DNA from 3 places in the Granulicella sp. WH15 genome. Region 3 is predicted to be linked to each of the others. Evidence: predicted binding sites of a transcription regulator. Region 3 holds the regulator's gene; each other region holds the start of a gene.

Region 1 (10,560 bases), 1.7 Mb from region 3:
AAGGGACGCAGATTGTCTTTTACAAACAGCTACGCGACCGCAGGAAGGAGGACGAAACCACCCGCAAAGAGAACGACCGCGCCCCCTTCGTTCTCTGCTATTACACCGTGTTCAACGTGGAGCAGTGCGACGGCCTCACGCTTTCGCAGATCGAGCAGCCCACGACTGCCCCGGAGATTGACGCGGACGAAACCTGCGAAGCCATCGTTGCCGGATGGGAGAATCGCCCCGCTCTTCATCTGACCAGTGCGACCGAGTGCCGCGCTTACTACCGGCCAAGCACCGATTCCGTCCACATGCCCGCCCGCTCCCGCTTTGTGGACGCCCCCCACTACTACAGCACCTTGTTTCACGAACTCATCCACAGCACCGGCCACGAAAGCCGTCTGAATCGCACCTTTGGCGACCGCTTCGGAGATGAGCTTTACAGCAAGGAGGAGCTTGTAGCCGAGATGGGCGCGGCCTTTCTTTGCGCCATTGCGGAGATTGCTAACGAGCACACCGACCGCAACACCACCGCCTACATCCAGAGCTGGATTTCCAAGCTGGAAGAGGATAACCGCCTCATCGTTCACGCCGCCGCCAATGCACAAAAGGCAGTGGATTCCATCCTTGGCAGCATCTTCGCAGAGGAGGCAGAAGAAGACGCCGCCGTGTTGCATCCGCCCGTCTACGTCGCGGCGGAACTTGCGGAGGTGGCCTAATGCAGACCATCCTCGACCTTCTCAAGCTGGCCGGAGGATTCCGACCCACTCTCTACCTCAAGATCGAGAACCCGCCGTATCTGGCGCTTGTCATCGAGGCCACACCCGAACCCGGCCCGATGGGTCTGCCAGCCCTTTCCGTTACCCACTACGGCGAACAGAACGGCGATCTCATGCGCGACCCGGAGATGTGCTTTGAGATATGCCTTCCATTCGGAGGCATGCCGTATCTCGATCCCTTCTACTACCGCAATGACTATGTAGCGGTAGAGCAATGGTCGCGCCGTATATGGAGCGGTCATTACGTCGCGTTGCTCGACCTCCACAAACAGCACGAACGCTTCGCCGTGGTGTGGGACAGAAATCTCCGTTTGCAGGGATTCGCGGAAGCCTTTACGGATGCTGCCATTCGTAGCTAGTCCGTTCCCTTGAGCGGATACGTCCCAATGCGTCTCCGCTCTCTATCCTCTCACCCTCAACCCGCTCGAAAGGAGCTTGTCATCATGGAAACCACCGTCACCAATGCCACCGAATACCGCAACGTCTCGCTTTCACTTCTCACCGAATCGAAGACGAACCCGCGCCGCACGTTCGAGGATGCGGCATTGCAGGAGCTTGCAGCCAGCATTCGCGCTCAGGGAGTTCTCTCGCCCCTGCTTGTGCGTCCGTTGAATGAACGCAGCTTCGAGGCAGGAGTTTGCCGCGAAGGAGAAGACCGGGAAGGCCCCAGCCTCCGAACAAAAAACTACTAATAGGGTAAAGAAGATTGCATAACTGCAATGGGTCTGCATAAAACCAATGCAGACCCATTACTTCTGTTTCGCCGCTTCGTTTACTCAATTTCTATAATAGGAACTATGAGGTGCTTTGCTTACGCTGACGAATCCGGCAATTCTGGTCTCAGGCTCTTTGCTGACCAGCAGGATACTTTCTGGACCGGCACGCTAATCTCGTTTTCCGATCTCGATAGCAAGTACGCCACTTTCCACCGAGAGTTGCTCGCCGTCAGCGGAAAAGATGAACTTCATGGCAATGAACTCGGCTTCGGGCGAATCGAGAAGATCGCCGGTCGTTTGGCTTGGTTCATCCGCGAGAAGAAGCTGCGATTCTCATTTGTTCGCATCTTCAAGCCATATCTAGCAACCTCGAAGATGTTCGACCTAGCGTTCGACGCTGGTGTGAATCCTGCTGTGCCGCCGCAGACTTATGGTGTGCGCTTCCTTCGGCAGATCAACCTGCTCCACTTCGCTCAACTCCTTGGTACAGACGATCTAAATGAGTTTTGGTCGCTCTTTGAGGCTCAGTCGTCCGAACGATTTGGGAAGCTCTTGGCTGATGTACGAGATCGGGTTAAAGGCGCGCCCTATGACCAGCGCAGCATCCAGATACTGACTGAATCGCTCGATTGGGCCAGCAGGCACCCGGCAGAAGTTTTAGACGGTTTTGGAGAACGTGATTCGCCGAATTTTGTGGCCTTCACGGGAATCTTTGAGCATCTCCATGCCTTCCATAAGGAGACGGGGCACACAATCGGAAGCTTTGTTCACGATGAACAAGATCAATTCATATCGAAGTTCATTGAAACGTTCGATTTGTTATCGAAGTTTCAAGGGGACGAGAGCGGCCCTTTATCCATAGCCTCGGACATAACCCCGATTTCGACCTTTGACTGCAATCTGGATATCCGTTCTTCAATAGATAGTTTTGGCCTCCAGATAATTGACGTTTGCATGTGGTTGGCAAAGCGGGTGATCGAACAAAACAACATCCCCCGTGGCAACTGCGCGACCCTTTGGAAAGGCTTGATCGAGCGGAGCTACATTAAGGAGTTTGATTTCGATACGCTTGCCCGGGAGGTCGAGGCTAGTGCAAATCTGTTAGAGAAACGCCCATTGTCCGCCGAACAAGTCGCAGATGCAAAACGAACACTCACAGCTATCGAAGATGCTCGTAAGAAGCGCCTGTCTTTGAATCCCTAGTTCATCAGGAAATGGCAACCTGAATCCACTCTCATTCAATAGATGAGCTGATCGTGATTTTTAGGTAGTTCATCGGATGGAGAATAACGATAAATAGGAACTGTCGCCACTGCGAAATTAGAACATACGACTCTAGTAATCAAAGCAGCCTTTGACTGCAATGAGATGCCTCGGTCGGAATAGAACAGTCATCCCATGTCTTGCTTACTCTGGACGCAGTTTCCTTTTTCAGGTCGTCTGCATTGAACTGAACAGGAACAATCTTGCCCTTCGACCCTTCCTTGGGAAGCATGAGCCGACCAACCTTCCTCTGCTTAGGCATCTTTAAACTCCTGAACGATGTACGACGAATATGATAATGTCAATCTTCCTTGTCGATTTGAACCCATGAAATCGAGATTTGCTTCGGCGGATTCGGAGCGACGATAGGTTCAGTTGCCCAGAATGTAAGTGCAATTTGTTGACCAGCATTCAAGCGATTGGGGGTTCGAACTTTAACTCGGATGATGGTTGGATCGTTCGTAGTGCGAGGGTCTAACCAAATTCCTGTTTGAGTCCCAATAGCCTGAGATCCCCCTTCGTTCAATGTGCAAGGGAAATTGCACTTCACTCGAAATGATAAGTTCGAGATTGATGCATTTGCGGTAATAAGAGCTATCCCAGCACCATTAGCTCCGGCTACCGATTCAAACGTCCATTTTGGGCCTTGGGGGGAGTCGGGTTGAATAAACTGAATCACTGGCGCAGGGGGAGCTGGAATATTTACGATCAATGGAGACACTCCCTCCCCTTTGAGTTTTTCGCTCCAAATTTTGACCAATACGACAACAGCAAATATAAGCAGGGCGAGGCGAATGGGGCGATTGTTCATGATGCTCCACATACGTGGCCATCGCTTTTCAATTATTTCAAGCCGCCCAATTGTGTCCAGCCATTCAGTGACACCAACATACAAAATCAGTATGGTAATCACGGCGGTAGTAATCATGCCCCTAATCCTCCCATCGCACGCGGGCAGAGTCCAGAAATTTGGTAGTATCCCAATTCAGATTTTGGGTGGTGTCCTAATTGAGATTGGGGGCCTTATCTTGATTGGGTTGGGATGCCTTGCGGTGTCTGTCATGCCTTCCGCTGCCATACGGTCCCCACATCTTAGCCATAGTGTCCCAGTAGCGGTCTATCTCAAGAACCCACTCATCTCCGAATATATCCCGATAGTAAATCTGCCCATCGGCATACAGCGTGTACCCATCCTCGCCCCTGCGGACGGAATAGAACTTGTTCATGTCGGTCTCGGCCTCCGGAAGAAACTCGGTATCGTGAATGAGAGTTTTCCCGTCGTAAGGGCTGTCCTCCGGAGTCAGATTGCGAGGAAGACCGAAACTTTTCCAAGCACCGGCAGTTCTCTTCGACTTGCTCAAATAGACGATGATCGAATCATTGAGAACGTATGCGCGGGTTGTACCGTAAACCGTGATTCGGAAATCGACGGGATATCCACCCAACTTTGGCTCAAGGTTGAATTCCGGGGGCGCAAGTTCAACGCTAAGTTGCGCTCTCTGGGTGCTCTTAGCGTGTTCGACCTGAGCGCTGCTGGCCTGAGCGCCCAACAGAGAGGCTTGCGCCGCCTTGCGGGTTTCCCAAGACTGCCAGCCAACAATTCCAGCAGCCAGTGCCGTAACAATCAAAGTCCACCACTCGGGCTTTTTCCACCAATAGGCGGTGGCTGTGTCCGAGGCTGGCGGGTTATTGTCGGGTTTGGCATCATTTGTTTCGCTGTTGGTCTGTTTGTCTATGCTGTTCGACGCATGAACGGCTGGTTGGCTCTGTGCTGCCCCGTTATTTTTCTCATTGGCAGCGCCGTTTGATTGGGCGGACAGCGTACCAATTGCGAGGGCTGCGGCAACTGCCAAGGCCAAACGTTTGAACATAATGGAGAAAATGTATCACATAAATTACTGGACATTGACACTCTTCGGTGGAACGATTGGGCATGGAGCCAATTGAAGTCCTCAAGAGCCTACTGGACTGGGGCAAACGAATTCAGTTTGCAGCACAGGTCGTTGTCTTTCTCTGCTCAGCCTCAGTCGTGGCGTGCGTGAGGGGGATGCTTGTGTCTTGGACTCATATCCCCTCTCTCTGGCAGCTCCCTATTTATCTGGCTTGCGCCGCACTTGCCATAATGCTGTTTTCAGCGGCGGGTCGATGGATAAGTGGTCGTGTAGCAGTTAACGCTGGATCAACCGAAACAAAGAAGATACTCGAAGCGGTGATGATTGCGGGAGCAGAATTCGCTGTCTATGACCTACTGCAAGGCCGCGCTAAAGCACTCTCCCTCCAATTAGAAGAACTTTGGCATAGCTGGAATAACGAAGGTGAGCGGCTAATTCACCCGCTTACCTTGAAAGACACTCTAGGTAATTATTCGGCAAAGAACGCGGGGAAGCTAATTGACGGGAGACGTGATTTCTTAGTCCTCTATTCTCACCACATCGTCACGATGAAATCCTTAATTCCTGATTTCAAATCAAGAGTCGTTGAAGTTGGTTATCCTTCCGAGCTGCCTTACGTTGATGTACGCTCCGCGCTCGCTGACCATGCTGACGAATTAGGGAAAAAATCAAACAAGGCTTGGGAAAAGTACGGCAGGCCGCTTGATACACTGAAATAAATGTAATACGTTTATTCGGGTCAGGAGCTATGATCAACGTCTTACAAACCGATAAGCAAATCACAATTATCGCGGCGCTGGCCGAAGGCTCAAGCATTTGTTCAATTGAGCGTATGACGGGCGTTCATCGCGACACGATCATGCGGCTAGGCGTAAAAGTCGGACAGGGCTGCACGGCGTTGATGGATTCCACCATGCGCGACCTCACTTGCAATCGGCTGGAGATGGACGAGATTTGGGGATTCATCGGCAAGAAAGATCGCCACGTCCGAGACGGAGATGATCCGCGGTTAGGCAACGTATGGCCGTTCTGCGCGATTGATGCAGAGATAAAGTTGGTTCCTGCGTTCCGAGTAGGCAATCGAGATGCTGAGACGGCGGTTGGCTTGCACTTCGCTTATTACAATTTTGTGCGCCGCCACAATACGATCCGCTGTACTCCGGCAATGGCCGCTGGAGTTACACCTACTTTTTGGACGGCCGGAGACTTGGTGGAGGCGACTGCATGAGCGAACTCAAACACGAAGTATACAAACAGATTTTCGAGACATGGCGGTACGAGGTTGATTCATATTGGGTGCGCAACAACTATTTCGCCGCGTTTGAAACGGCGGCATTAGCTGGATGCTGGTACGTCGTAGAACACCATCATATGTGGGTCGGTTTGGCATTTGCTCTTTTGGGTTTAGCCTCAGCACTTATTTGGCGCATCACCAGCGAGGGGGTCCACAATTACGTCGCCTACTGGTGGAAGTCCGTGCAGGATATAGAAAACAAGCTCTCCCTAGAGTGTGAGGGATTCGACTATGCGACCAGACATACGGGGAGCGGACGCCCCCTAGGTCAACATCCCAGCGGAATGATTCTATTCATTCCGGTTTTGTTTATGTCAGCTTGGATTGTAATTGCAGTCTTCGCGGTTAAGTGTTTGTGCCCGTGTAATGGATGCTACTAAAAATCCTATGGCGATCCCCTCGTACATCGAAGACCTAAAACATGCGATTCACAAACTCCACGGTGCGCCCGCCACGCACCGTGAAAGTGTGCCTGTGAAAGAGGTATGGAACGGGCAGACGATCTGGGAGGGTATCGTTGAAGTCTTCGACTTGCACGGACACCCGGACGCGAATACATCCTATGCGTGGTCTCACGAAACTGATGCCCCCGACCGACCTCAGCACCACGTAACCGTCCTGCACGTCCCGCCAGTTGTCTCCCCAATTACCGCCGTCCGCGCCGCCATCGCGCAGGAGTTTCGCAATGCCCAAACAGCCTAAAGCACCATCCAAGCCAAAGCCGAATCCGGTTGGCCGCCCAAAACTTCACGATCAGGCCAAGTCCAGCATCGTGCCAGTTCGGTTCAATGCCGAAGATCGCAAGCGCGTTGAGTTAGCGGCGAAGACAAGCAAGCAAACCGTGTCCGAATGGATACGCAGCACCTTGAACTCGGCGCTGGAGGTGTGATGGCACTCGAAACGCGCAACGGAATTGTTGGAAAAGTGTGTTCTTCCTGTAAGGGCTGGAAGCCGTTAGACGGGTTCTACCGAGATGGGTCACATGGTGCTACGCAGGCAGGGAGGCATTGCCGATGCAAAGAGTGTTACAAGAAGGGCCGTCAGGCTCAGAAAGCAAATTAGGCACTACCCGAAAATCGAGAAGATCGGTCGGCCTTAGAGCGGCGCATTCCACCGGATAGGCTTTGGCGAAACTAAAGAGCAAAATCATCCCCACTTCACATGCTGGCAGATCGTCCAAATCCCATCGCTTGCTAAACGTCTCTTGAGAATCTTCTCCTGCGGTGGTCATCGAATGCCTCCGGCAAGGTGGAATGTCCTAATTTAGATGGGTCTTATGGACATTCCTGCGGTTTCCGACGGAAAAAAGTCTATGCCTTTTGATAACAATGACTTAGAAGATTCTCTCGACACTGTCGAGAGAATCTTTTGCGACTGAGTCAAATGACCAGTCGGGTACGGGTTGTCTTTTTCGTATCGCTCTTCAGGTATTTTGCCCTTTTCAATATTTTAGGCCACAGTTGCCAAAAAAACTTCTCCTTTATCAACAATCAGTTACTCCATATGTGCACCAAGCCTGGGGCAGCGGCAGTTGACGACAGCAGGTGAGTATAGGCGAAGATAAGGCGAATACGCGTTATGGCTACCACTTCTACAATTCGGCTCCAGATTGAATCAGCGCTCGCGGATAAGATTCCGTCAGCCCTCACTCCGGCCCCAAGGCTGATCCGGCCAATAACCGAGACAGGGATCGGTTCGCTCGATGAATTGTTGCATGGCGGACTGCCAGTTGGCGTCCTGAGCGAAGTAATCGGCCCTGAATGTTCCGGACGGACAGACATCGCACTTTCGTTTGTAGCGCACCTTACGCAAGCGTCGAAGGTCTGCGCATGGATCGACGCTTCGAATGCTTTCGACCCGGTTTCTGCTGCCGCAGCCGGAATCGATCTTGCCCGGCTTCTGTGGGTACGGTGTGGCGTCACAGCAGAGACGACAACAACTCGCCGGGCACGCAGTTTCGTGCTGCCGGAAAAGTACCTTGCTCCACGACCTGCGAAACAGGGCCTGCATGGTGGAGGCTTTGGTTCCCATCCGCGCAATGAAGTGAAGGGAATCTCCAATGCCGTCGGCGATCTCCTTCAGACGAAGTTGTTCGCCCCGCGTTGCGCAGAACCACAACGAAGGGTGCGTGAGGAGAGACAGGAATTCACACCGGCATCTCGAATGACTGTGACCAACGCCCTCCTTACCACCGCTGCGCGGAAACCGTGGTCGCGGATCGAACAGGCATTGAAAGCGGCGGACCTTCTTTTGCAGGTGGGAGGATTCAGCGCCGTGGTGCTCGACCTGTCCAGTATGGCTCCGTCGTTTGTATCGCGTATCGAGCTTTCGACCTGGTTCCGTTACCGCGCAGCGGCAGAGAAAACACAATCGAGCGTGCTCCTCCTTGCCCAACATGCATGTGCCAAGAGCGCTGCGGAGCTGGCAATTCATCTTCGGCCAGCGGAGATCCTGGCGGACGAAACTACGGTCTTTACTGGAATTCAGCCGCACGCGGAGATCAAACGGCAGCGCTTTGCTGAGACTCCCAGCAATGTCGTCCCCATGCGAAAGCCACCACAGAGTGCACAATGGCAGAGCCGCACGCCGTGGGCGGGTGCGCGATGACGAAGCCTCCGGAACTGTACGCGTGTCTCTACGTGCGGGAGTTTCCCGGTCAGGCATTGCTGCGTCTTCGTGCGGACCTGCATGGCAGACCATGCGTTGTCCTCGAAGGCGAGCCGCCGTCAGAGCGTGTCTGTTCGCTCAACAGCAAAGCACGCTTGCAGGGCATACGACACGGCATGACGCGTGTAGAGGTCGAGACTTTTCCTGACCCTGTCATCCTGTCACGATCCCCCACAGCGGAATCAGGGGCAAAGAGCATATTGCTCGAATGTGCGGGAGCCTTTTCTCCCCGCATCGAAGAGTGCAGTAATGACCTGGCCTTTCTCTGCGTTATCGATATTGCCGGGACACGGGGACTGTTTGGTCCTCCTGCCATGCTCGCGCAGAGTCTGTTGCAAAGGGTAAGGTCGCTCGGTATCTCGGCTCGAATTACTGTAAGTCATAACTTCCATGCGGCGGCGTCTCTTGCAAGAGGCCCGCTCTCAAAATCGGCGATTCAGATCATCTCACTGAATGAGGAAGCAGACGCATTGAGTCCGCTTCCGTTGACGGTTCTCGATCTGACGGAAGCGCAGGCAGAGACCTTCGCATTATGGGGGATTCGCTCGCTCGGCGCTTTGGCTGCATTGCCGGAAAAAGAGCTGATTGCACGGACGGGGCAGGAAGGGAGACGGCTCCGCGAACTGGCGCTCGGTATCCATCCCCATCTCTTCCAGCCAATCGAACCACCCTACATACTCGAAGAGCGCATAGAGTTCGACGCGCCTGTAGAACCGCTCGATTCATTACTCCTGGCAGTAGGAGTGATACTCGATCAACTCATTCTGAGAGCGACGGCGCGTGTCTTCTCCCTGTCTGCTCTTACGGTCACACTGACACTAGACGACGGAGGATTGCACACGCGAACCATCCGACCGGCACAGCCGAGTACAGATAAGCAGCTCTGGATCAAACTCCTCCATCTCGATATGCAGGCGCATCCGCCGTCCGCTGCAATTCTCGCCGTGACTGCATCGGCGGAGCCAGGCAGCACGACCAAAATCCAGCTCGGTCTCTTTTCTCCCCAGCTTCCAGAGGCAGACCGTCTCGATGTCACGCTGGCGAGGATTCGGGCCATCGTCGGCGAGAACAATGTCGGACGCGCCGTGCTTCAGGATTCGCATTCGACTGAACCATTCCGCATGGAGGCGTTCACCGTGCCCTCCGGTGAGTCCGATGTAGCAGCGGCAGAGCAGGCGCGTGCGTCAATCCGCAAGCTCCGGCCTTTGGAGTCCGCTTCAGTTACATTGCAGAACCTGCGGCCCTCGATGTTCTTTTTCAGGGAGCAGCGCTATGTGGTCGAGCGTGCTTATGGGCCTTGGATCGTCGGAGGCGACTGGTGGGCGCAGACACTTTGGGGATGCGAGCAATGGGATCTCATCGCCCGGTCGCAGGATGGCTCCATGCTCTACTGCTGCATGATGCGCGACCTTCTGGAACACAAGTGGCAGATGGCGGCGCTCTATGACTGACCGCTATGTGGAACTCCATGCTGCGAGTGCGTTCAGCTTTCTCGAAGGCGCATCAGAGCCGGAGAAGCTGATCGAGCGAGCTGTCGAACTGAATATGCATGCGATGGCCTTGCTTGATCGCAATGGCGTCTATGGCTCGGCGAGGTTTCATACCTCGGCGAAGCGCAACGAGATTCGGGCGCATGTGGGAGCAGAGGTCGCGGTATCTTCCCTCGGGTCCAGACTGAAGCCACCCGCATGGTTGCCGCACCGGCACATCACAGAACCTGTCCGCCTTCCACTGCTTTGCGAATCGCGCACTGGATATCAGAATCTCTGCCAGCTCATCACGCGGTCCAAACTGCGCGAGGCCAAGAAGTCGGAGGGTGCGGCGATCTTCAGTGACCTGGAGCAATATGCGGCGGGATTGATCTGTCTTACAGGCGGCAATGAAGGACCGTTAGCGGCGGCACTGATGCGCGGTGGCGAAGAGGAAGGCCGAGAGACGGTCGAACGGCTCGCTCGGGTCTTCGG
Region 2 (10,560 bases), 1.6 Mb from region 3:
TAGAGGATATCGAGGCCCTGCATGCGCTCTATGAGCCGAGAATCTTCCGCTTTCTCTACGCCTCGCTGCGCGACCACGACCTGGCCCAGACGCTGACGCAGGACACCTTCTTGCGTGCCTGGACCGCCCGTGCGACCTTCCGGGGCGACTCCTCCATCTCCACCTGGCTAACCACCATCGCCCTGAACCTGCTGCGCGACCACACCCGCACCAACCGCTTCCGCTTCTGGAAGAACGTGGCCTCCACCCAGGTCGATCCGCAAGAGATGGCCGGGCAACTCGCCCACCCGGCAAGCTCCACCGAGCAGCGCCTGATCGCGCGGGAGCAGTTGGCGCTGGTGTGGCAGACCGTGGCCACGCTCTCCGAGCGCCAGCGCACCGTCTTCCTGCTGCGCTTCGTCGAGGAACAGCCCATCGGCGAGATCGCCGTTATCACCGGACTTCCTGTCAGCACCGTCAAGAGCCATCTTTACCGCGCCATCGCCGCCGTCCGTGCCCGCCAGCCCCAGATTGGTGTTCAGGCTGGCGTTCAGACCGACGGACAGGCACCTACAAAGGACTCCCTATGAACCGCTATAGCCCCAATTCGAATCCCGCTCGCAAGCTCGATACTCTCTGCCTGACCGCCGACCAGATATCGGACCTGCTTATCGCCGACGATCCCACGGCGCTCTCGCTGGCCTCGCGGCAGCGGCACCTGCAGCAGTGCCCCGAGTGCAACCAGGAGTTTACCCACATGGAGTCGCTGTTGGGGTCGCTTCGCTACTCGGCCACGATGAGCGCCGCCCGGGTGCAGAAACCGGCTTCGAAGCTGCGTGTTGCAGCGGACTCCAACCGGCACAACGAGCGCCGCAGCTCGGTATGGGCACTGGTGGCGGCGACGCTGGCGGCAGCCTTCGCGCTTCCCTTCGTCCACCACGCCGGCGCCGATCCGCTGGCGGCTGTGAACACCTTCTTCAGCCGCCCGGCGGCTACGGCAAAAGCCGCCCCCGCTGTCACCACCGAGGCCGGGGACGAGGCGCTGCTCCAGGGCATCAGCCAGGATCTCTCCGCGTCCGTTCCCTCGTCGCTCGAGCTGCTGGCCGACCCGGCGAGCCGATTTGCCAACGCGCAACCCGTGGATGACGATGACGCTCCGCGCTGAAAGCCCGCTCGCCAAGCTTGATACAGACACGTTCCCAGCTGCTCAAAGATTCAAAGATTTAAAAAGGATTGACCTATGACTACTCGCGGCTTTGTTCGCCTTGCCACACTCGCACTGCTCACCGGCTCTCTGGCCGCCTACGCCCAGGGACCCATGCGTTCAGATGGGCCTCCTCCCTTCCGTGGCGGCGAGATGGGAGGAGGCTTTCACCACGGCCCCGGCGGCATGTGGTGGAAGAACCCGGAGATCGCCACCAAGCTGGGCCTGACGGCCGACCAGCAGAAGCGGATGGAGGATATCTTTCTCCAGTCGAAGGTCCAGCTCATCCACATCAAGGCAGAGCTGGAGGAGCAGGAGCTGATGCTGGAGCCGCTGATGAACGCCAATCCGCCCGACTCGGCGAAGGCGCTGGCCCAGATCGGCAAGATCGCCGACACGCGGGCGGAGCTGGAGAAGGCGAACGCGAAGATGCTCTTCGGCATCCGCGGCGTATTGACCGCAGCGCAGTGGACTACGCTGCACGAGATGGAGCATAACCGCTTTGGCGGGCGCGGTTTTGGAGGACGCGGAGAGATGGGCGGTTCGTCCATGCGCGGGCGCGGCGGCCAGCTCGGGAGCAAGGGGCAGGGCACGACCGGCCAGCCGCAGGGCACGCCTGAGATCGAGTAGCTCGATTGAAACCAGGGATAAAAGCGCGGCTCCCATGCCAGGGGCCGCGCTTTTATCTTTTCTTCCCCAAACAAACGGAAAACCACCCCTGATAAATAAAAAGGGGGATTACGCGAAGCGTCCAAGACCGCACGAAGTGCCGCCCGCCCGGCGCGAGGGCGCTGTTGCCTGTTCTTTTGGTTGTCATTCAGGAGCGAATCTGCTTCCGCTTTTGTCGTTATTCCTGAGGTATGCTTCCTTCAAAAACTGCAAAGACGTCCTGACGGACGGTCCTCCTACGCGGAGAGCGGGCGTTTGCACGCCTTTTTACTGCTTCGCGTGCTCCTCCCGTTGGTCGGAAACAAAGATCCTCTAAGCCACGGAAGACTGCTCTTCCTGCTCCGTGGCCGGTGGTCCGCTCAGCCGCTCCAGCGTACGCAGTCCGGGGAAGAGACGCATCCAGCACAGCGCAATCAAAATGCTCCCAACGCCGCCGATGATCGTGGCCGGAACGATCCCGAACCAGGAGGCCGTGACGCCGGATTCGAACTCGCCGAGTTGGTTGGATGTGCCGATAAAGAGCGCATTGACCGCGCTGACGCGGCCGCGCATAGCGTCTGGAGTCTCTAACTGGACCAGCGACGAGCGGACGACGACGCTCACCACATCCGCCGCGCCCAGAACGCAGAGAATCGCCATCGAGAGCAGGACTGAACGTGAAAGAGCAAAGCCGATTGTGGCCAGTCCAAAGACGATGACGGCGGTGAACATGCGGTGTCCGGCACGGCTGCGGATAGGGTGCCGGGCCAGAAAGATGGAGGTGCTGAGCGCACCGATGGCCGGGGAGAGTCGCAGCAGGCCCAACCCCCAGGGGCCGGTGTGCAGTATGTCGCGGGCGTAGGCGGGCAACAGCGCCGTTGCCCCTCCGAGCAGAACCACGAAGAGGTCGAGCGAGATGGCTCCGAGGATGTTCTTGCGGGCCCGGATGTAGTGGATGCCGGAGAAGATAGAGCTGGCCGTGGCGGCGGGCTTGGCCTCTGCACGGCGGCGCGGGCGGATGCCTGAGGAGAGGATCGAGGCAGTGGCGTAGAGGCAGGCGCAAAGCGCGTAGGGGATGTGCGCGCCGAGGGCGTAGAGCAGGCCGCCCAGTGCCGGGCCGACGATGGTGGCGCTCTGGTTGGCCGAAGACGACCAGGCGATAGCGGCGGGAACTTTCGATTCCTCCACCAAGCCGGGGACCATCGCCTGGGTTGAAGGCGTCTCGAAGGCGCGGCAGGCTCCGACCGCCGCTACGGCGCAGAAGATGCCCACCGGATGGAGCCAGTGGAAGTAGCTGGAGACCGCGAGCAGCGCGGCAGTGGAGCACTCGACCACCTGGCAGATACTGATGATGGTCTTGCGGTTGAAACGGTCGGCGACGTGGCCGACGACCAGCATCAGCAGCAGCATGGGCGTGAACTGCACCAGCCCCACCATGCCCAGCGCAAAGGTGCTGTGAGTGAGAGCGTAGACCTGCCAGCCGATGGCAACGCCAAACATCTGGAAGGACATGGTCGAGCAGATGCGAGCCATCCAGAAGCGGCGGTAAGAGGGTTCGCGAAAGACAGAGCTGGAGTCCACTGGGTCTATTATCGCCGTCCCGCCGCCGTTCAAGGAAGGCTCCCCGGATAAAACGGAAAGAGGCACGGATCAAATCGGAACCGGAAGTATCTTCGGTCCCATCTTGATCCGTGCCTCTTCCCTGCTGCGGATTTACTTGCGGCCCTTGACGACCTCGACAGCCTTCTCGACGCCCTCTTCGGGGATGGCCGGAATCTCGGCGGGCATGGCGCCAATGCCGAGCTTCTTGCGGACCTCGGCGTCGATGCGGCCGAAGATTTCCTTGTTCTCCTTGAGGAAGCTGCGGACGTTCTCGCGGCCCTGGCCGATGCGCTCGCCCTGAAAGCTGTACCACGCTCCGCTTTTATCGACGATGCTGTTGGCCACGGCGAGGTCGAGCGTGTCGCCCTCGCGCGAGATGCCCTCGCCGTAAAGGATGTCGAACTCGGCGTCACGGAAGGGGGCGGCGACCTTGTTCTTGACGATCTTAACCTTGGTGCGGGAGCCGACGACGACGTCGCCCTCCTTGACCGCTCCGATGCGGCGGATGTCGATGCGAACCGAGGAGTAGAACTTGAGCGCGCGGCCGCCGGTGGTGGTCTCGGGGTTGCCGAACATGACGCCGATCTTGTCGCGGATCTGGTTGATGAAGATGAGGCAGGTGCGCGACTTGGCCACGGCTCCGGTGAGCTTGCGCAGGGCCTGGCTCATCAGGCGGGCCTGCAGGCCCATCTGGGCCTCGCCCATCTCGCCGTCCAGCTCGGCCTTGGGGACGAGGGCGGCGACCGAGTCAACCACGAGGACGTCAATCGCTCCGGAGCGGACGAGCGCCTCGACGATCTCGAGCGCCTGCTCGCCGTAGTCGGGCTGCGAGACCAGCAGGTTATCGACGTCGACGCCGAGCTTGCGGGCGTACTGCGGGTCGAGGGCGTGCTCAGCATCTACGAAGGCCGCGAGGCCGCCAGCCTTCTGGGCCTCGGCGATGATCTGGAGGGTGATGGTGGTCTTACCCGAGGACTCCGGGCCATAGATCTCGATGACGCGGCCACGGGGGACGCCGCCTACTCCGAGCGCGTTGTCGAAGGAGATGGAGCCGGTGGGGATGACGGCGATGGGTCCGATCGCGCCCTTCGCGCCGAGGCGCATGATGGAACCCTTGCCGAACTGCTTCTCAAGCTGTGAAAGCGCTGCTTCTATTGCCTTGCCACGGTCATCGGCCACGTGAACTTGTCTCCCAATCCCTGATGCGAATGTGTGCTGCGAATATGTTGCCATCCATTAGAGGATGAGTCAGAACGAAGTCTAGCACCGATTCAGAGAAAAGCAAATAAAAGGCGAAAGAAAGGTGCCAATTCGGGAACCGTGCCCTCTCTCATGCCTTGACATGAAAATTTAGCCTCCCTCATGGACGATGCGGGACAATCTTGATCTCAAAGACGCTAGGCCACTGCTTGCCGGTGACGAAGAGGCGGTCGTGTTGGGCGTCGTAGGCGATGCCGTTGAGGACCGCCTCGGCGTTGCCCCGCTGGCCCTCGGGCAGCAGCCCTGTCAGGTCGATCCAGGCGATGACGTGGCCGTCAGCGGGGGAGATGCGGGCGATGCGGTCCGTGTGCCACACATTGGCGTAGATCTCGCCGTGGATGAACTCCAGCTCGTTGAGACGGTCGATGCTCTGCCTGCCGTCCCGGACGACGACATGGCGGGTCTCGGCGAAGGTGTTGGGGTCGCGGAAGCGCAGCGTGGAGGAGCCGTCGCTGGTGATGATCTCGCGGGCCGTGCGGGTCATCCCCCAGCCCTCGCCGGTGTAGGCGAACTGCTTCAACAGGCGCAGGCTGAAGCGGTCGTAGACGAAGCAGGTGTGCTCGTTCCAGGTCCACTCGTAGAGGTTTGACCCCCAGTCCACGATGCCCTCGCCGAAGTACTGCTGGGGCAGGTCGCGGCGCTGGGTCGGCTGGCCGGTCGCGGGGTCGATGGCCAGGACGGCGGAGTGGCCGTTGAGGCCGGTGCCCTCGTAGAACTGGCCGTTGAGATAGAGAAAGCCCTCGGTGTAGCTGTCGGTGGAGTGCGGGTAGGTGGCCACGACCTTATAGCCATCCACTGGAGCAGCAGCAAAGGCAGGGCCGGGCAGCAATGCAAGGAAGAGGGCAAGTATCCGCATAGGCTACCGTTTCAGCAGGTCGACCGGCTCCCACACATCGTCGATGCGGAAGAGCGGGGCGAGCGCGGGGTGCTGGCGTTTGACCGCGAGATACATCTCCCAGGCCACGCGGCGGTAGCTGAAGTGGCCCGCGATGCCTGAGCGCAGCTCCGAGATGTAGACGGCCTCGGCGAGGTCCATCTTGAACATGGCGCGGCAGCGCGTGCCCAGCGGCAGCAGGTACTGGGACGATTGCGCGGCCTCGGGAGCGCCGGAGTCGCGCAGGCTGCGGTAGGCGGCGAAGGCCGCGTCCATGGCGGCGCGGTACGGCTGTTCAAGCCCGGCCTCGGCGAGCGTGGGCTGGCCGGGGCAGATGGGCTCGTCGTAGCCGTGGAGGTCGGTGAAGCCCTGGAGGAGCTGCGTGCACTTGCGGTGGCGGTGCATGTCGCGGAAGCCGCCGATGTCCATGAGGATGTCGAAACGGAGGCTGTGCCCAGAGCTGAAGCCGCGGAGCAGCTCGTCGTGGCGGCCGCGCGAGCGGGTCATGGTGGCAACGATCTCGGTGAGGCGCGCAGAGGGCAACGCGGCGACGTTCGAGCGGAGCTGGCGGTATCCGTAGTGCGCGTGCGGGTAGAGGAGCGAGGTCGCCAGCTCGACCTCCAGCGGCTCGTCGCCGTCGAGGAGATCGACGATGGGAGTGGAGTCGATGGCCTGGGTGCCCATCAACTCCGCTACCAACTCCGCGCCGAGGGTGCGGCTCTCGGCGAGGTAGGGGTTGGGCACGGCATACTTGACCAGCGTGGGGGCGGTGTTGATGGGGCGGAGGAGGGTCTCGGCGGCCTTGGCTCCGAGCGCCGGGTCGAGCGCCGTGATCTCGTCGCAGAGCTGCTGCATGACGGGCTGCTGGACGTTCCACGCTGGCCCGGTGGCGGCCACGCGGAGTTGCTCGGCGATGGTGCGTATCTCGGCGAACTCGCTAGTGAGGAGCCGCGATACCTGCGTCTCCAGCGTGCGGGCGTTGACGATCTGGCCGAGCGACGTATTGGTCGCCAGCGGCAGCAGGTAGCGGGCGACGTCGAAGGCGCGGGCCTTCAGGGTGCGCTCCCAGGCGTCGGGCTTCATGGCGCGATCGCTGGTGGGATCGGGCAGCGGGATGGCTAGCTTGAGGGCTTCGAGCATCCCCGCGCTGACAGCGTCGTAGGAATGGAAGAGAGACTCGACGGCGGCGGTGTAGGCGGCGGTCTCCGCACCCAGCGCGGGGGTGAACCAGCCGGAGCGGCGGAAGTTCTGGTAGCGGGTGGAGCGCTCCTGGCCGTCCCAGCGCTGCTCGTCGACCAGCGCGATGGCCGCCAGCAGCGACAGGCGCTCGATGGCGAAGGGGATGTGCGCCAGATCGGCGATGGAGCGGTGGCCGTACTGGAAGTAGAAGGTGTTGAGGAACTGCTCGGCGCGCTGCGAACTGATCTCGGCCAGCGACTCGCGCATGCTGAGCGACGAGCGGGAGTACTTGGCCATGGCGTAGGCCAGAACCTCGGGGTCCGCGCCGTGGATGGCGTAGACGTCGGTTACGGGGGGCTGGGCTGGACAGGTCTCGGCGGGGCTGGTCGGGATCGGGATCGCGTCGGGCATGGGTAGGCCAAGGATAAATCGGACGGTTCTGCAAAATGTCTTCGATTCGCCAATTCGTTCAAGTCCCGTCCGGTTCGTATAATGCTTGGGATGGACTCATTGGCTGGACGAATTGCATTGGTAACAGGCGCCTCGCAGGGCATTGGACGGGCGTGCGCGCTGGCACTGGCGGCGGCGGGCGCGCAGGTCGCGCTGGCGGCCCGCAACACCGACAAGCTGGCCGAGGTGGCCGCGGAGATCGAAGCCGCGGGCGGCGTGGCCAAGGCGTTCGCGCTGGACATCTCCAGCGAGGAGTCGATCAAGGCCGGCGCGAAGGAAGTCATCGAGCACTTCGGCCGGGTCGAGATCCTGGTGAACAACGCCGGGATTACTCGCGACATCCTCTCCATGAGGATGAAGAGAAAAGACTGGGACGACGTGCTCACGACCAACCTGACGGGCGCGTTTCTGCTGACGCAGGCATGCATGTCGTCGATGCTGAAGGGGCGCTGGGGCCGGATCATCAACATCACCTCCGTGGTGGGGGAGACCGGGCAGGCGGGGCAAGCAAACTACGCCGCGTCGAAGGCCGGGCTGATCGGGCTGACGAAGTCTCTGGCCCGCGAGCTGGCCAGCCGCACGATTACGGTGAACGCCGTGGCTCCGGGCTACATTGAGACGCCGATGACGGCGGTCCTGACCGACGAGCAGCGCATGGCGATGATGGGGCAGGTGCCGCTGGCGAGGCCGGGCACCGACAAGGAGATTGCGGCGGCGGTGGCGTTTCTGGCCTCGGAGAGCGCAGCGTACATCACCGGCCACACGCTGGACGTAAACGGCGGCATGTACATGAATTAGTACTTCGTACCATTCTCGGGGGTACTTCGTACCGTTCTCGGGGCGGTATGGGTGAGTTAGCAGTATGGGGCCTTCCGTTGGTCGGCAGCGAGCATTGTTTGTTTCCGACCAACGGGAGGACCACGCGAAGCAGTAAAAAGGCGTGTAAACGCCCGCCCGCCGCGCAGGCGGCCCGTCCGGCAGGACAGGTTTGTGGCAGAAACTAGGTCGGGCCTTCAGCCCTTGTCTTGCCTTTATGCCTGGTCACCTAGGGCGTTGCCCTAGTCTGGTATAGAGTGCGCCTTCAGCGCTTTCCGGAGCACCCGGATATTGCGGCTTCCAAGAAAATATGCGGATATAGCTCATGATCGTCATTCGAGAGGCGTCAGGAGCAGTCGAAGTCGAGTGGGTGCGGGCACTGATGCGGGATTACGCCGCATATCTGGCCGGGGGACCTGCGGGAATCTGCATTGAGGGCTTCGAGGCAGAACTGGCTTCTCTGCCGGGTGCTTATTCCTCACCCTCCGGAACTCTGCTGGTCGCGCTGCGTGATGGAACGCCGGTCGGATGCTGCGCGATCAAGCCGATTCGGGTGCAATCCGCCGCTCCGGATGAGCGTAGCTGCGAGATGAAGCGGCTCTGGGTAGCCCCCGAGGCTCGCGGGCTGGGGTTGGGACGGCGGCTGGTCGACCGAGCTGTGGAGTGGGCTCGCGCGGCCGGATACACGGCTCTCTACCTCGACACCGCGCCCGCCGCGATGCCCGAGGCCAATCGGCTCTACGGCGCGATGGGGTTCGTCGAGATCGACCGCTTCAACGACAATCCCGTGCCGGGAATCGTCTTCTTCCGCCTGCAACTGGGACGATAATTTACTTATTAGTCATTACCTTAAGAGACAATAACAAGCGTGGTTCCAACAGGAGCCCCTACCTCAAGTATCGGTTGAGGTTTCCATTGCCAGGAACCTTTCCCGGTACGGTATTTCCTTGTGGTCAATCACTTAGGGCTTGCTTCCTGTTCCCGACATAGTTACTTTGTGGTCAATGGCTGATATGCAAATAGTTCCTTCCGTGCAGGCCGAGGCGTCCGTGAAGTCGATCTCGATGAATATTGGTGGCACGATTCGCGACTATCGCCTGCAAAAGGGGATGTCGCAGGGTGATATCGAAAAACGAACCGGCCTGCTGCGCTGCTACCTCTCGCGCGTGGAGAACGGTCACACCGTCCCGTCGCTGGAGACGTTGCAGAAGATCGCGGGCGCACTGGACTTGCAGCTCTCGCAGTTCTTTGCCGAGGACCCGGTGGGCCGGGAGGTCTCGTCGCTGAACCTGAGCGAGGAGCAGATCCGCTTCCTGACGCAGGTGCAGCGCTACTCGGCGCACCTGTCGGACAGCGACCGTCGGCTGCTGCTGGCGATGGTGAGGAAGTTCGCCTCCAGCTCGATGAGCTAGCACTTCGTGCCGCTCTCGGGGCTGTATGGGGAAATGATCTTCTGAGGGCCTCCCGTTGGTCGGCAGCGAACATCTTTTCCCGACCAGCGGGAAGATGGCGCGACTTAGCCCAAGTTGGCGATCCAGTAACCGAAGAGCGACAAGATAAAGGCCGCGAAGGCGAAAGTGAGCTTCTGCCGGGCCAGGTAGCGGCTGCGTCCGGCGGTCATGCGAGGCAGCAGTCCGGGGCCGAGGGCCAGCCCGCAGAGAAAGCCGCCGATGTGGGCGGAGTTGTCGATCCGGATGAAGCCGGAGTAGATGGCCGAGCCCAGGATCGTGCCGCCGCCGATGAGCAGGTTGATCCCGGCAAAGCGGATGACCGAGGTGCGCAGGCGGCGCAGCTCCTCCCACGGGATGGGCAGCCTGCGATTGGAGAGCAACACAATGAGGATGCCCGCAATGCCGAAGACGGCTCCCGAGGCTCCCGCGCCGACCGAAACCTCAAGCCCGGCGTGGTTCCAGAGCGCCATAAAGATATCCCACGCGACCGAGAGCAGGTTGCCCGCGACGCCCGTGAGGATGTAGACCGCGATGAGGCCGAAGGGGCCGAGCAGCGGCTCGCCCAGCAGGCCGAGGTTCCAGAGGCACCACATGTTGGTGGCGATGTGGAGGATGCCGATGTGGACGAAGGTGGCGGTGACCAGGCGGAACCACTCGCCCTCGCCGACGACCAGCGCGGGCGAGTTGGCGCCGTAGTGGAGCAGCTGCTCGGGCGTGGGGCTGGTGATCGAGACGCCGTGCAGGACCATCCATAGGAAGACGGCGATGTTGATGCCGAGCAGAAGGTAGGTTCCGGGGGCAGAGAGGGGGTTCCACTCGGAGCGCTCGGCGCGAGCGGGCGGCTCGGCCAGGGCGTACTGAGCGGGGAGAATCTCGGGCTCCGCGGAGTCATGCATCAGCTTCAAGGATAGGGCACTTCGGGCCGTTCTCGATGCGGTATGGGCGAATTAACTGTGTAGGGCCTCCCGTTGGTCGGCAGGAAGATTCCCCTTGCCGACTAACGGAAGGCCCTCAGAAACTAATTTCCCGATACCGCCCGAAGTACTTAGGCGTGGCGGCGGGCGAGGCGCTCGCGCAGCTCGGATGGCAGGCGCTGC
Region 3 (10,560 bases):
TCTCAGAGGTAATTGCGAAGAGATACTCGAACCCCCTCTCGACCGTCGCCTCAGATTGCAGACTCATCGCCGGCCTCCATTCTCAGAATCATCTTGCCCTCGGCCTCAAGCTTCGTGGCCAACGCAAGCAGCTCTTGCTGCGCCCCACCGACATCTCTGGCGCGTACCGGGCCGAGCACGTCCATGTCTTCCTTCAGCATCTCGGCCGCACGCGAGCTCATGGCCTTGAAAAGATGCGCACGGATACTCTCCTTCGCGCCCTTGAGAGCCATAGCCAGCATCTTCTTATCGGCCGCGCTCACCAGCTCGCGGATGCTGGACTGCGGCACCGTAATGAGGTCTTCGAAGGTGAACATCAGGACGCGAATTTCAATCGCGACCTGCGGCTCCTTCTGCTCGATCTGCTCGAGGATACCCTTGCTGTCGTTCTGGTCGAGACGGTTGAGCAGCTCGGCCACAGCCTTAAAACCCGCATAGGACTTGCGTCCGCCGGAGCCAAGCGAAGCCATATGGCGATGGAGAACCAGGGCAACCTTCTGCGCCACCTCCGGCGAGAACTGACGCATCTCGGCGAGTCGGCGCACTGCCTCGACGCGCATTCCCGAGCTCAAGTTCATCAGCACCACCGAGCCGCGCTGAGCATCGAGATGGGCGAGCACGAGTGCAACAGTCTGCGGATGCTCACTCTCAAGAAACTTGCTGAGTTGCAGCGGATCCATCTTCTGCAACATGGCCAGGTCGCCGCTCGAACGCTCGCGCATCTGCTGAACCTGTGCGAGCATCTGCTTTGCCCTCGCCGGTCCGAAGGCATCCGTAAGCAGCTTGAGCGCATACTCCGGGCCTCCACGGACCATATACTGCTGGGTCTCCAAGAGGCCATAGAACTCGGTGAGTACCTGCTGGAGTTGGACAGCGGGTACATCGCCAAGACTGGTGATCTCGTCGGTGACCTTCTGGACGTTGACCTCGGAGAGACTCTGAAAGAGCGTGCTCGCGACCTCTTCGCCAAGCGCCATCACCAGGATGGCGGCCTTGCGCAGGCCGGGAAGATCGGAGGCTACGAAGCCTGCTTGAGCGGGCAACAGATAGGGGGCGGCATTGTTCGTCAGAGCGGACGCGGGGGTTGCCATCTAGCTCTCCTTTCCTGCATCGCCGATCCAGGCCTCGAGCAGACGTGTACTCTGCGCGGGCTCGCGGCGGATATGCTCCACGACTGCGCCATAGACGGAGTCGCGTGTCTTCGGGATGCCCGTCGTCCTGCGGGACACGGGATAAGGAACCGCTTCCGGCTGTGGCTCGTTCAGCCAATCCGGCGGAGCCTGTACTGACGACTCCTGGTTATCGGTGGCGGTAGCGTCGAAGGTTTGTGTCGAGGCCAGCAGCAATGGCTCCCTCAAACCCTTGACCACTTGACTGGTGAGAGGTCTCAGAATGAAGAAGATCAGAGCCAGTCCCAGCAAGCCGACGACGCCGGTTCGATAGAGACTGGGCTGTGCGTGAAGTAGGCCACTTGCGCCTTCAAGCATACGGTCGAAGAAAGAGGCTTTCACCTCGGCGACGTTCGAGTTGAAGCTGATGTTCTCAAGCACGACCTGATCGCCGCGCTTGACGTCGAAGCCCACTGCGGCCTGTGCAAGCTCTTCGAGCCTCCGCATCTCTTCGACGCTGCGCGGACGCCACACCCTGGTCTTCGCTCCGGGGTCCAGGGTCTCGCGGTCGTTGACCACAACCGCAGCCGTAACTCGGCGCAGTCGGCCTGGAGATGCCTCGGTATGGACGACGTGCTTTGTCACCGCATAGGTATTGCTCTCCTGATTCTCCGACTGGATAGGGTTGCCCGCCTGGGGATAGACAGGCAGCGGAGCCTTCTGCAAGAGAGGCGGCGTGCCCGGCGCCGCTGCCGCACTGCTGCCCGCTACCGCTCCAGGAGCAGAGGCCGAGGGCGAGTTGCTTGCAGTGCCCGGAACGCCGGAGGCACCCTTCGGGGAGCCGCTCGTGCGCTCGCTCTTCTGCGTGCTCAACGTAGCGGCTTGCGATGGATCGTATACCTCATCGGTACGCTCTTCGCCCGCCTCATCATAGGAAACATTGACCGAAGCCCGCACATTGCCCTGCCCCGCAAGAGGCTCCAGCATCGCCACCAACTTACTCTCGAGAGCCTGTTCTGCATCGCCCTCGGCCGCGCTGCGTGAACGTGGCTGCAGGTTCACGCGGCCATCGGCATCGACCAGCGTGACCTGATCCGGGCTAAGGTTTTCGATTGCACCCGCAACCAGGTTACGGATGGAGTCTGCCTGCTCCTGTGGCAAAGCCGGATGCTTGAGATGCATGATGACCGAGGCTTTGGCGGGCTTCTGATCTTCCGCGAAGAGAGACACCTGTGGCATCGCAAGATGAACGCGTGCGGAGCGAACCACGCCTAACGTCGAGATAGTGTGCTCCAGTTCGCCCTCAAGCGCACGCTGATAGTTGACATGCTCGTCGAACTCGCTGCCGACCCAGTTAGGCTTATCGAAGAGCTCGAAGCCAAGGCGGCCCGACTGCGGCATCCCCTTGGTCGCGACCTCCATGCGCGCTTTGTCGAGCATCTCGGCCGGGACCTCGATGCCACTGCCATCGGGCGTCATCTGGTAAGAGATGCCAGCGGCGGCAAGCTCCTGCGAGACCTGCTGCGTGTCCTTGCTCTCGAGCCCCGAGAAGAGTACACGCCAATCCGGCCGCTCTGCATACCAGAACATACCGGCGACCAGAGCGGCGATCATCGCAACACCCGCGATCATCCACGGGCGGCGCTGGTCGGGAATAGCCCCCCAACGTGTGCGCGCGCCGCTCAGTAGCTTGTTGGCCTGCTGCATCACTCCACCCGAGGTGGTGCCAGGCTCCATCTTTGTAACCGCCACCTGCCCTGCATCTGCCATTGCGTATCCTTCGAAAGATCGTGGCTAGAACTGCATCCCCATCATCTGCTGATAGGCCCCGACGGCCTTGTTCCTTACCTGCAAAGCCAGCTCGAAGGCCATGTCGGCTTTCTGGGTCGCGATCATGGCGTCGTGAACCTCAACGCCCTGACCGCTGACAAGACCGTTGATCGCATCGCTGGCTTGCTTGTCGAGACTGTTCGTCTGATCGATCAGCGAGTTCAGCACACCGCTGAAAGGCACTGGCGAAGCGCTGGGTGTGGACGATGCGAGCGGGCTGTTGATGGCTCCTGAGACTATTCCGGCGAGTTGGTCGATTCCCGTCATGGCCTACCTTTCTATTTGTGACTTTTTAAGCACTTATTTCAAAATGTCGAGTGAACTGCTGAGCATGTTCTTCTCTGCCTGCACGGCCGAGGCGTTCATGCCGTAGCCTCGGGTCGCGCCCATCAGATCGACCATCTCGGTGAGCGGGTTGATATCGGGATAGGAGACATAGCCGTCGGGACCGGCATCGGGATGCTGCGGATCGTAGCGGCGAAGCGGGTCGGCGGCATCTTCGATCACTCCACCTATGGCAACTCCACCTATGGCACCGGACGAGGAGCCGAAGCCTCCGGTCAATGCAAAGCTCGATGAGAAGCTGGAGCCAAAGCCATGTCCACCACTCTCGCCAAGAAGCGAAGAGCCGAAGCTGTCATCCCCCTGCTCCTCGAAGACCACGTGATGCCGCTGATACGGCTTACCGTCGGCGGTGCGCGTCGTCTCGGCGTTCGCCATATTCGAGGCCACCACTTCCGCTCGCACCCGCTCCGCCTTCAAGGCCGACGCACTGATGTCCATCACTCCAAACAGGTTCATTACAGATTCCTCATACGATTACTTGGCATCGGCGTGGATAGCCGACATGATGCCGCTGAACTGATGTTTGAGCAGCTCCACTCCTGCACGAAACTGCAACTGCGCCTTGGCCAGTTGCAGGCTCTCGCGATCGAGCGAGACCGTGTTGCCGTCGGGCCGCGCGACGAGCCCATCGACGTCGCTGACCTTTGGTTGGCCCGAGCCTCCGTGCAGCGCCTCGCTCAGCTCCTGCTCGAAGTCGAAACCCTGCGTCTTATAGCCGGGCGTATCCACGTTGGCCATGTTGGCCGCCGTCAGCTTCAATTGGTCGGCTGTGAGATCGAGATATTTGGTCAACTCATCGCTGGTTGCGGTCGTCACCTGCATGGCTTGCCTCCGCCTGTGATGAAGCATGTGAAAGGCCACACCAGATGCCTGCCAGATAAGAGTCTGCTAAGCGAGAGCAGACCAAGAAATTCACGTTAGAAAAAAAACGGCCACCCGGTGGCCTGGACCGAGTGGCCAAAGAGAACTTATAGAGAACCTAGACGATGGATCTGCGGTGGATGCGGATATCTTCCGCAGAAATCACGGGCTGATCACCCGCAAGGATGGAGCCGCGCTCAAGAACGTGCATCAGCTCACGCACGTTCCCGGGCCAGTCATGCTGCTCCAGCCGTGCAAACGCCGCAGGGGCGATGCGCTTGCGCGGCATCTCTCGGCCCATCTGTTCAAGGAAGAACTCCACCAATAGCCGAAGGTCATCCATGCGCTCCCGCAGCGGAGGAACAGCAACGGGAAAGACCGCCAGGCGATGATAGAGATCGAGCCGAAAGCTCCTCTCCGCGGCTCTCTGTTCCAGCGGCTGATGAGTCGCCGCGACCACGCGTACATCGACCCGAACAGTCTCGTTGTCCCCTACTCGCTGCAACTCGCCGCACTCGAGAAACCGCAACATCTTGGCCTGCAACGCGAGCGGCATCTCGCCGATCTCATCAAGAAAGAGCGTGCCTCCATTCGCCGCCTCAATGCGTCCGGTGCGCGATTGGACCGCACCGGTAAAAGCCCCGCGCGTATGCCCAAAGAGCTCGGCCTCAAGCAGCGCCTCTGGAATCGCCGCGCAGTTGAGCACAGCAAAGGGCTTCGACGCACGGTTGCTAAGACGATGCACGGAGCGCGCGACGATCTCCTTGCCCGTGCCTGTCTCGCCTTCGATAAGCACAGTGGCCAAACGCGGAGCCACCAGCCGGATCATCCGCGCCAGCTCGCGCATGGAGGCGCTCTCTCCAACCATCTCTGGAATGGACGGAGCAGACGCAGTAGCCCCGTCAAAGAAGATGGGCGCAATAGGAACCGAAATAGTCTCGGAAACCGTGACCATAGGCGGAGGAGCAGGTGCCGAGACCAACACGGGCCCACCATCCGCAGCCTCACGCAGAGCATGCAGCAGCTCGTTGCGCCGTGGACTTTTCGCGCCACCAGGCTCAATGCGGCCATCCACGCGCAGGATATCCATCGCGGGATAGAGCAGCCGCAGCTGCGACTCCAGCTCTGAGGCCTCAAGGTCGGGCAGCCAGCTATCTATCAGCAGAGCCTCGGCGCGAAGACTCTCAATCTGCATCATCGCCTCCGCGCCGCCGCTCGCCTCACGCACCGTCCAGCGCAGCCCACTCAGGCTCTTTCTCAGGCGCTGGCGCAGGTCTGCATCCGCACTTGCCAGCACCACCGAACGCGCGGCGACGATCCCCGCATCCATATCGCGCAACGGCATGGAAGAGGTCATAGCCCCTCACTTTCCCGAGCCGTGCGCGACTGCAGCACGCGAATCTGCATTCCACGCACCTGGTCGTTCAGCTGCACGCACACATGCAGAGCCTCGGCAATAGCCGCGCTCATGGCGGTTGCAGTGGCATCCATCATGCCGATCTCGAGATGGCATTGCAGGGTTGACAGCGGCTGACAGAGATCGTGAAGGCCCGTCGCAATCTCGCTGACAAGGCTGTCCGGCATTGCACTTCGGTTCGATAGCAGAAGATCACACACGGTTACGCTCCAATTACTCTGGGGGTGTTGGATGGCAGAATGGTGTCGTTAAAGATGGGCATCAAGACCGGCACAGAGGGGCGCCGGCGTACTTCGGGGCTAAGCATGTAACCTGCGCCGCGGACCGTCTCGATGAACTGCCGGTCGTCACTCAGCTCTCCTAAACGTCCCGCTCCGAGCTTCTTGCGCAGATAGTTGATATAGACATCGACGACGTTGGTCCCAGCGTCCGGAGACATCTGCCAGACCTCGCGGAGCAACTCACTCCGCGAGCAGCAGCGGCCCCTGGCCTGCATCAGGTACTCCAGCAGGCTGAACTCCTTGACCGTAAGGTCGACGCGGCATCCGTTGCGCATCACCTTGCGGTCGAGCCGGTTCAGCTCGATATCGCCGTGGCGCAGGACGGGATCGGCGAACTGATTGCGCCGCCGGGTCAGGGCGTTGCAGCGGGCCGTCAGCTCCTTCAGGCTAAAGGGCTTCAACATGCAGTCGTCGGCGCCGATGTTCAGGCAGCGGACACGCTCCTGCACAGTGCTGCGGCCGGTCAGGACAAGGATAGAGGTAGAGGGGACGCGGCCGTACAGTTCTTCGAGGACCTGGACTCCATCCTTGCAGGGGAGGTTGAGATCGAGCACAATCAGGTCGGGTTGATGTTCAAGAGCCGAGGTTACCGCAGTTTCACCATCGGTAACCAATTCGGTTTCATATCCTTCGAGTCTCATTCCCCGCTGGAGTAAAGGACCCAAGGCAGCATCATCTTCCACAATTAGCATTCGCATTGTTTTCTCCCCCCGCCCGAGTTTAGTAGTGTGCGGGGATGAAACAGGTAATGTAACTTTCACAAAAAGCAACTTTCGTAACCTTGTGCTCTGACTGAAACCACAGTGCATTGTTGGCCCCGCTCCGGGCAAGAGGATCGGAGCACGAATCCCGAACACTTTCCAAATCAGGAAGCCGCGGACCAAAATGAAAACGAGCCATCCTTTGGTTCCAAGCGGCTCCTCGTGTACCAAAATCGGACACGAATCAAATTTGCTATCGCCGTTCGCTTTTTATTCGCTACAATGACGGCATGGCTATCACGCGGCGTCAAAAAGAAGTGATCGACTTCCTCTCCGGCTTCACACAGAAGAACGGATACTCCCCTTCTTACGAGGAGATCGCCTCCGGCCTCGGGCTGAACTCGCTGGCCACGGTACATAAGCACGTGACAAACCTGCAGAACAAGGGATTGCTGCAGCGCGCGCATAACCGCAGCCGCTCCATCGACGTGCTGCCGCCGCGGGCGAGCAAGCGCGGGCAGGACCGCCTGCCGCTGCTGGGACGGATCGCGGCGGGCAAGCCGGTAGAGGCGATCGAGGCGGCGGAGTCGATCTCGCTCGGCGACATCATCGGCAACCGCGAGGTCTTTGCCCTGGAGGTGCGAGGCGACTCCATGCGCGACGAGCACATCGTCTCGGGCGACTATGTTCTGGTCGAGAGGACCCGGACAGCCCGCGAGGGCGAGATCATCGTCGCCCTGGTCGATGGCAGCGAAGCCACGCTGAAGCGGTTCTATCGCGAAGGAGCGATGATCCGGCTGCAGCCTTCAAACGCCGAGATGGCTCCCATCTACGCTCCGGCGGCGAACGTCAGCATCCAGGGCAAGGTGCTGGGGATTCTGCGCAAGTACGCCTGAAGCTCTTTGAGAATTATCGGCGAGAAGCCGGGAACAAAATAAGACGGGCCCGCGTACTCCCATATCAAGGAGCTACTATGAACCTGCGAATTCTCACTGCCGCCGCCCTTTTCATCCTCACCACCGCCGCTCATGCCGCCGGTGGCAACTTCGAACGCACCCTGCCGCTCTCCGGCCCCGCCGATCTGTATATCTCCACCGGCTCGGGGCATATCCGCGTCTTTCCCGGGCAGGGAGACCAGATCCATGTCAGCGCTCACGTCTACAGCGGCTGGAATGCCGGGGATAATGTGGAGGAGCGCATCCAAAAGATCATCGCGGCTCCGCCGGTGCAGCAATCCGGCAACACCGTTCGTCTGGGCGAGACCGACGACCGGAGGCTCTACAACAACATCACAATCGACTACGACATCAGCGTGCCGAAGACCGTGGCGATCAACGCCCGCAGCGGCTCGGGTGACGTGGAGATCGACAACGTCGGGCGTTTTCTAGCCGCTGCGACGGGGTCGGGATCGGTGCGGGCGCACGGCATACAGGGGCCGGCTGCCCTGCGCACCGGATCGGGCGATGTGGATCTTCAGGAGATTGGCTCCGGCGATGTAAAGGCGGAGACCGGCTCCGGGTCCATTCGGATCAACGGGCTTGCGGGCGGCCTGATGGCGCGGACGGGATCGGGCGATATCGAGGCCAACGGCAAGCTGGCCGGAGACGCCAAGCTACAGACGGGCTCCGGGTCCATCCGGCTGCACCTTGGAGCAGACGCGCGGTTTAACTTCGATGCGGCTACGGGATCGGGGTCGATCCATGTGTCCCAACCGGGCGCGCCGCAGATGTCGGCGGAGCGGCATCATCTCTCGGGGCAGGTGAATGGCGGCGGGCCATCGCTAGAGGTTCGGACGGGCTCGGGAGACATCGAGGTGAACTAAGTACTTCGTACCGTTCTTGGGCTGTTGGGCAGAATCATCACGCTGGTCCTCCCGCTGGTCGGAATCAAATACACTCGCTGCCGACCAGCGGGAGGCCCTATATAGATAATCTCCCCCATACCTTCCCGAGAACGGTACGACGTACTAGGCTTGAAGGATGCTGCCTAAACTGCTTGTCTTCGATCTGGATGGAACCCTGATCGATTCTCGAATCGACCTCTGCAACTCCGTCAACGCCACGCTAAACCACTACGGCCGCGCCCAACTCTCCGAGGAGGTCATCTCCGGTTACATCGGCGACGGGGCGACCACGCTGGTGCGACGCGCCCTGGCCCATGTGCACCTGATCGCCAACGAGCCTGACCCGCACGATGATGCCTTCATCGAAGAAGCACTGGATTGGTTCATCGGCTATTACAAGGTGCACAAGCTGGACTACACGTACGTCTATCCTGGCGCGATGGAGGCCCTGGCCGCCATACGGGAGCGTCATCCACAGGTGCTGATGGCCGTGCTGACGAACAAGCCGGTCGATCCTTCGCGGGCGATCTGCGAGCACTTCGGGCTGGATCGCTACTTCTTCCAGAACTACGGCGGCAACTCGTTCCAGACCAAGAAGCCGAATCCGGAGGGGCTGCTGCAACTGATCGCGGAGGCGAGCGCGATTGCGGGCAAGACGCTGACACCAGCCGACACGGTGATGATCGGCGACTCCTCCTTCGACATCCTGACGGCGAAGAACTGCGGAGCGCGGTCGCTGGGCTGTACGTTCGGGCTGGCTCCGCAGACCCTGCCGTCGTCTCATCCGGATGCGGTAGTAGATCGGGCGTCGGATTGGCCAGCAGCTCTGGGGTTGAACTGAGGAGCCGCTACTTGCCGCCCTCCTGCTGGCGCTTCCACTCCTTGCGGAACTCCAGATCCTTCTTCTCCACCATGGCCTTGTAGCCGACGGGATCGACGAAGACATTCGACGGGCTGGACTTCATGCGGGAGTACTTGTCCAGCATGTCGAAGTAGCCTCCGTGCGCGCCGAGGAAGATATCGCACGGCAGCGACTTCAGGATGCGGAAGGTCTTCTCGTAGTCCTGAGCCTGCTCGGGGTAGGCTTTGTTGTCGACCAGACGAAAGCCAGGGTTCACGTTCCAGCTACCGACGATGACAGCGTTGTAGCTCTTCCCTTTGTCCATAACTTTCATGGTCCAGGTGGTGCAGCCCTTGGTATGGCCCGGAGTCTTGTGGGCTACCAGCACCGCGCCGCCCAGCCGGACTTCGTCGCCATCGTGCAGCACCCGGTCTACCTTCGTTGGCGGATAGCGGTTCTTGGGCGAGTTGTAGAAGAAGTCGCTGGCGCCTCCGCTCTCGACGACGGGAACGTCCGCGTCCATCACCATGTACTTCGCCCCGGTCAGGCGCTTGATCTCGGCGCTGCCCGCATCGTGGTCGTCGTGCGCGTGGCTGATGAGCAGAATCTTGATATCGCTCATCTTGAAGCCAAGCCCCTCGATGCTCTTCTGGATAAGCGGGACGGAGGCGACGTAGCTGCTGTTGATGAGGATGTCGCCCTGCGACGTGGTGATGAGGTAGGAGGCGAGATCCTTGCTGCCCACGTAGTACAGGTTATCGGCGATGCGGAAGCCCGGAAACGGCGTCATACGGGCGGAGTCGGGCTGGGCGAGCGCGGACGGTCCCGCAGCGATCAGAAGTAGAAGAACGGCGGCAAACCACTGCGTAAATCTGCGCATTCGATACGACCTCAACGTAAATTTGCCGGAAGACCGTCAGGAGCGAGCCTGCCAGGGCCGAACCAGTCTATCTCCTACGGATAGAGCTGGGATATTGGCTTTGCGGGTTATTTTTGCCATCGCAAACTATTCTCGTGTAGGCTGGCGCGCGGAAGCTTTTTCAGCCTTTTTCATACACGAAGGAATCCTACACATGAGCGAGTTTTCGCGACGTACATTTGTGGCTGCGAGCGGTGCGCTCGTCTCTGGCCTTGCATTGGGACAAGCTCCTGCGGCTCCGTTAACCGCCGGTGAGGTAATCGACCGGATCAAGAAGCAGGTAGGCGTGCCCTGGCGGCCAACGACGGTGGACAACCTGCTCACCGGATCGCCGGAGACGCCGGTGCGCGGCATCGCCACGACCATGATGGCGA

The links. The regulator LexA, encoded in region 3, represses DNA repair genes until DNA is damaged. The targets are predictions, from matches to a motif close to CANTTCGCTTTTTATTCGC.
Region 1: the regulator LexA is predicted to act here: its motif matches at 7,484-7,502, upstream of FTO74_RS04810 (recombinase RecA).
Region 2: the regulator LexA is predicted to act here: its motif matches at 4,715-4,733, upstream of recA (recombinase RecA).

What each region holds. Positions count from the first base shown of each region.
Region 1 covers NZ_CP042596.1:1,087,082-1,097,641, forward strand. The annotation lists gene FTO74_RS04750 (zincin-like metallopeptidase domain-containing protein) at 1-704, shown strand, start outside; gene FTO74_RS04755 (hypothetical protein) at 704-1,123, shown strand; gene FTO74_RS04760 (ParB N-terminal domain-containing protein) at 1,208-1,456, shown strand; gene FTO74_RS04765 (DUF3800 domain-containing protein) at 1,562-2,683, shown strand; gene FTO74_RS04770 (hypothetical protein) at 3,045-3,671, opposite strand; gene FTO74_RS04775 (tetratricopeptide repeat protein) at 3,748-4,614, opposite strand; gene FTO74_RS04780 (hypothetical protein) at 4,677-5,354, shown strand; gene FTO74_RS04785 (helix-turn-helix domain-containing protein) at 5,384-5,863, shown strand; gene FTO74_RS04790 (hypothetical protein) at 5,860-6,309, shown strand; gene FTO74_RS04795 (hypothetical protein) at 6,317-6,631, shown strand; gene FTO74_RS04800 (hypothetical protein) at 6,615-6,818, shown strand; gene FTO74_RS04805 (hypothetical protein) at 6,918-7,160, opposite strand; gene FTO74_RS04810 (recombinase RecA) at 7,508-8,536, shown strand; gene FTO74_RS04815 (DNA polymerase Y family protein) at 8,533-10,047, shown strand; gene FTO74_RS04820 (error-prone DNA polymerase) at 10,040-10,560, shown strand, end outside.
Region 2 covers NZ_CP042596.1:4,347,729-4,358,288, forward strand. The annotation lists gene FTO74_RS18005 (sigma-70 family RNA polymerase sigma factor) at 1-569, shown strand, start outside; gene FTO74_RS18010 (hypothetical protein) at 566-1,144, shown strand; gene FTO74_RS18015 (Spy/CpxP family protein refolding chaperone) at 1,220-1,813, shown strand; gene FTO74_RS18020 (MFS transporter) at 2,165-3,412, opposite strand; gene recA (recombinase RecA) at 3,545-4,612, opposite strand; gene FTO74_RS18030 (glutaminyl-peptide cyclotransferase) at 4,794-5,549, opposite strand; gene FTO74_RS18035 (FAD-dependent thymidylate synthase) at 5,553-7,157, opposite strand; gene fabG (3-oxoacyl-[acyl-carrier-protein] reductase) at 7,248-7,994, shown strand; gene FTO74_RS18045 (GNAT family N-acetyltransferase) at 8,338-8,841, shown strand; gene FTO74_RS18050 (helix-turn-helix transcriptional regulator) at 9,017-9,424, shown strand; gene FTO74_RS18055 (rhomboid family intramembrane serine protease) at 9,529-10,359, opposite strand; gene FTO74_RS18060 (hypothetical protein) at 10,509-10,560, opposite strand, start outside.
Region 3 covers NZ_CP042596.1:2,774,968-2,785,527, forward strand. The annotation lists gene FTO74_RS11550 (FliH/SctL family protein) at 1-67, opposite strand, end outside; gene fliG (flagellar motor switch protein FliG) at 51-1,130, opposite strand; gene fliF (flagellar basal-body MS-ring/collar protein FliF) at 1,131-2,918, opposite strand; gene fliE (flagellar hook-basal body complex protein FliE) at 2,943-3,245, opposite strand; gene flgC (flagellar basal body rod protein FlgC) at 3,279-3,779, opposite strand; gene FTO74_RS11575 (flagellar basal body protein) at 3,798-4,145, opposite strand; gene FTO74_RS11580 (sigma-54 dependent transcriptional regulator) at 4,303-5,541, opposite strand; gene FTO74_RS11585 (hypothetical protein) at 5,538-5,801, opposite strand; gene FTO74_RS11590 (response regulator transcription factor) at 5,804-6,580, opposite strand; gene lexA (transcriptional repressor LexA) at 6,874-7,479, shown strand; gene FTO74_RS11600 (DUF4097 family beta strand repeat-containing protein) at 7,557-8,405, shown strand; gene FTO74_RS11605 (HAD hydrolase-like protein) at 8,563-9,267, shown strand; gene bla (subclass B3 metallo-beta-lactamase) at 9,275-10,147, opposite strand; gene FTO74_RS11615 (Nif3-like dinuclear metal center hexameric protein) at 10,341-10,560, shown strand, end outside.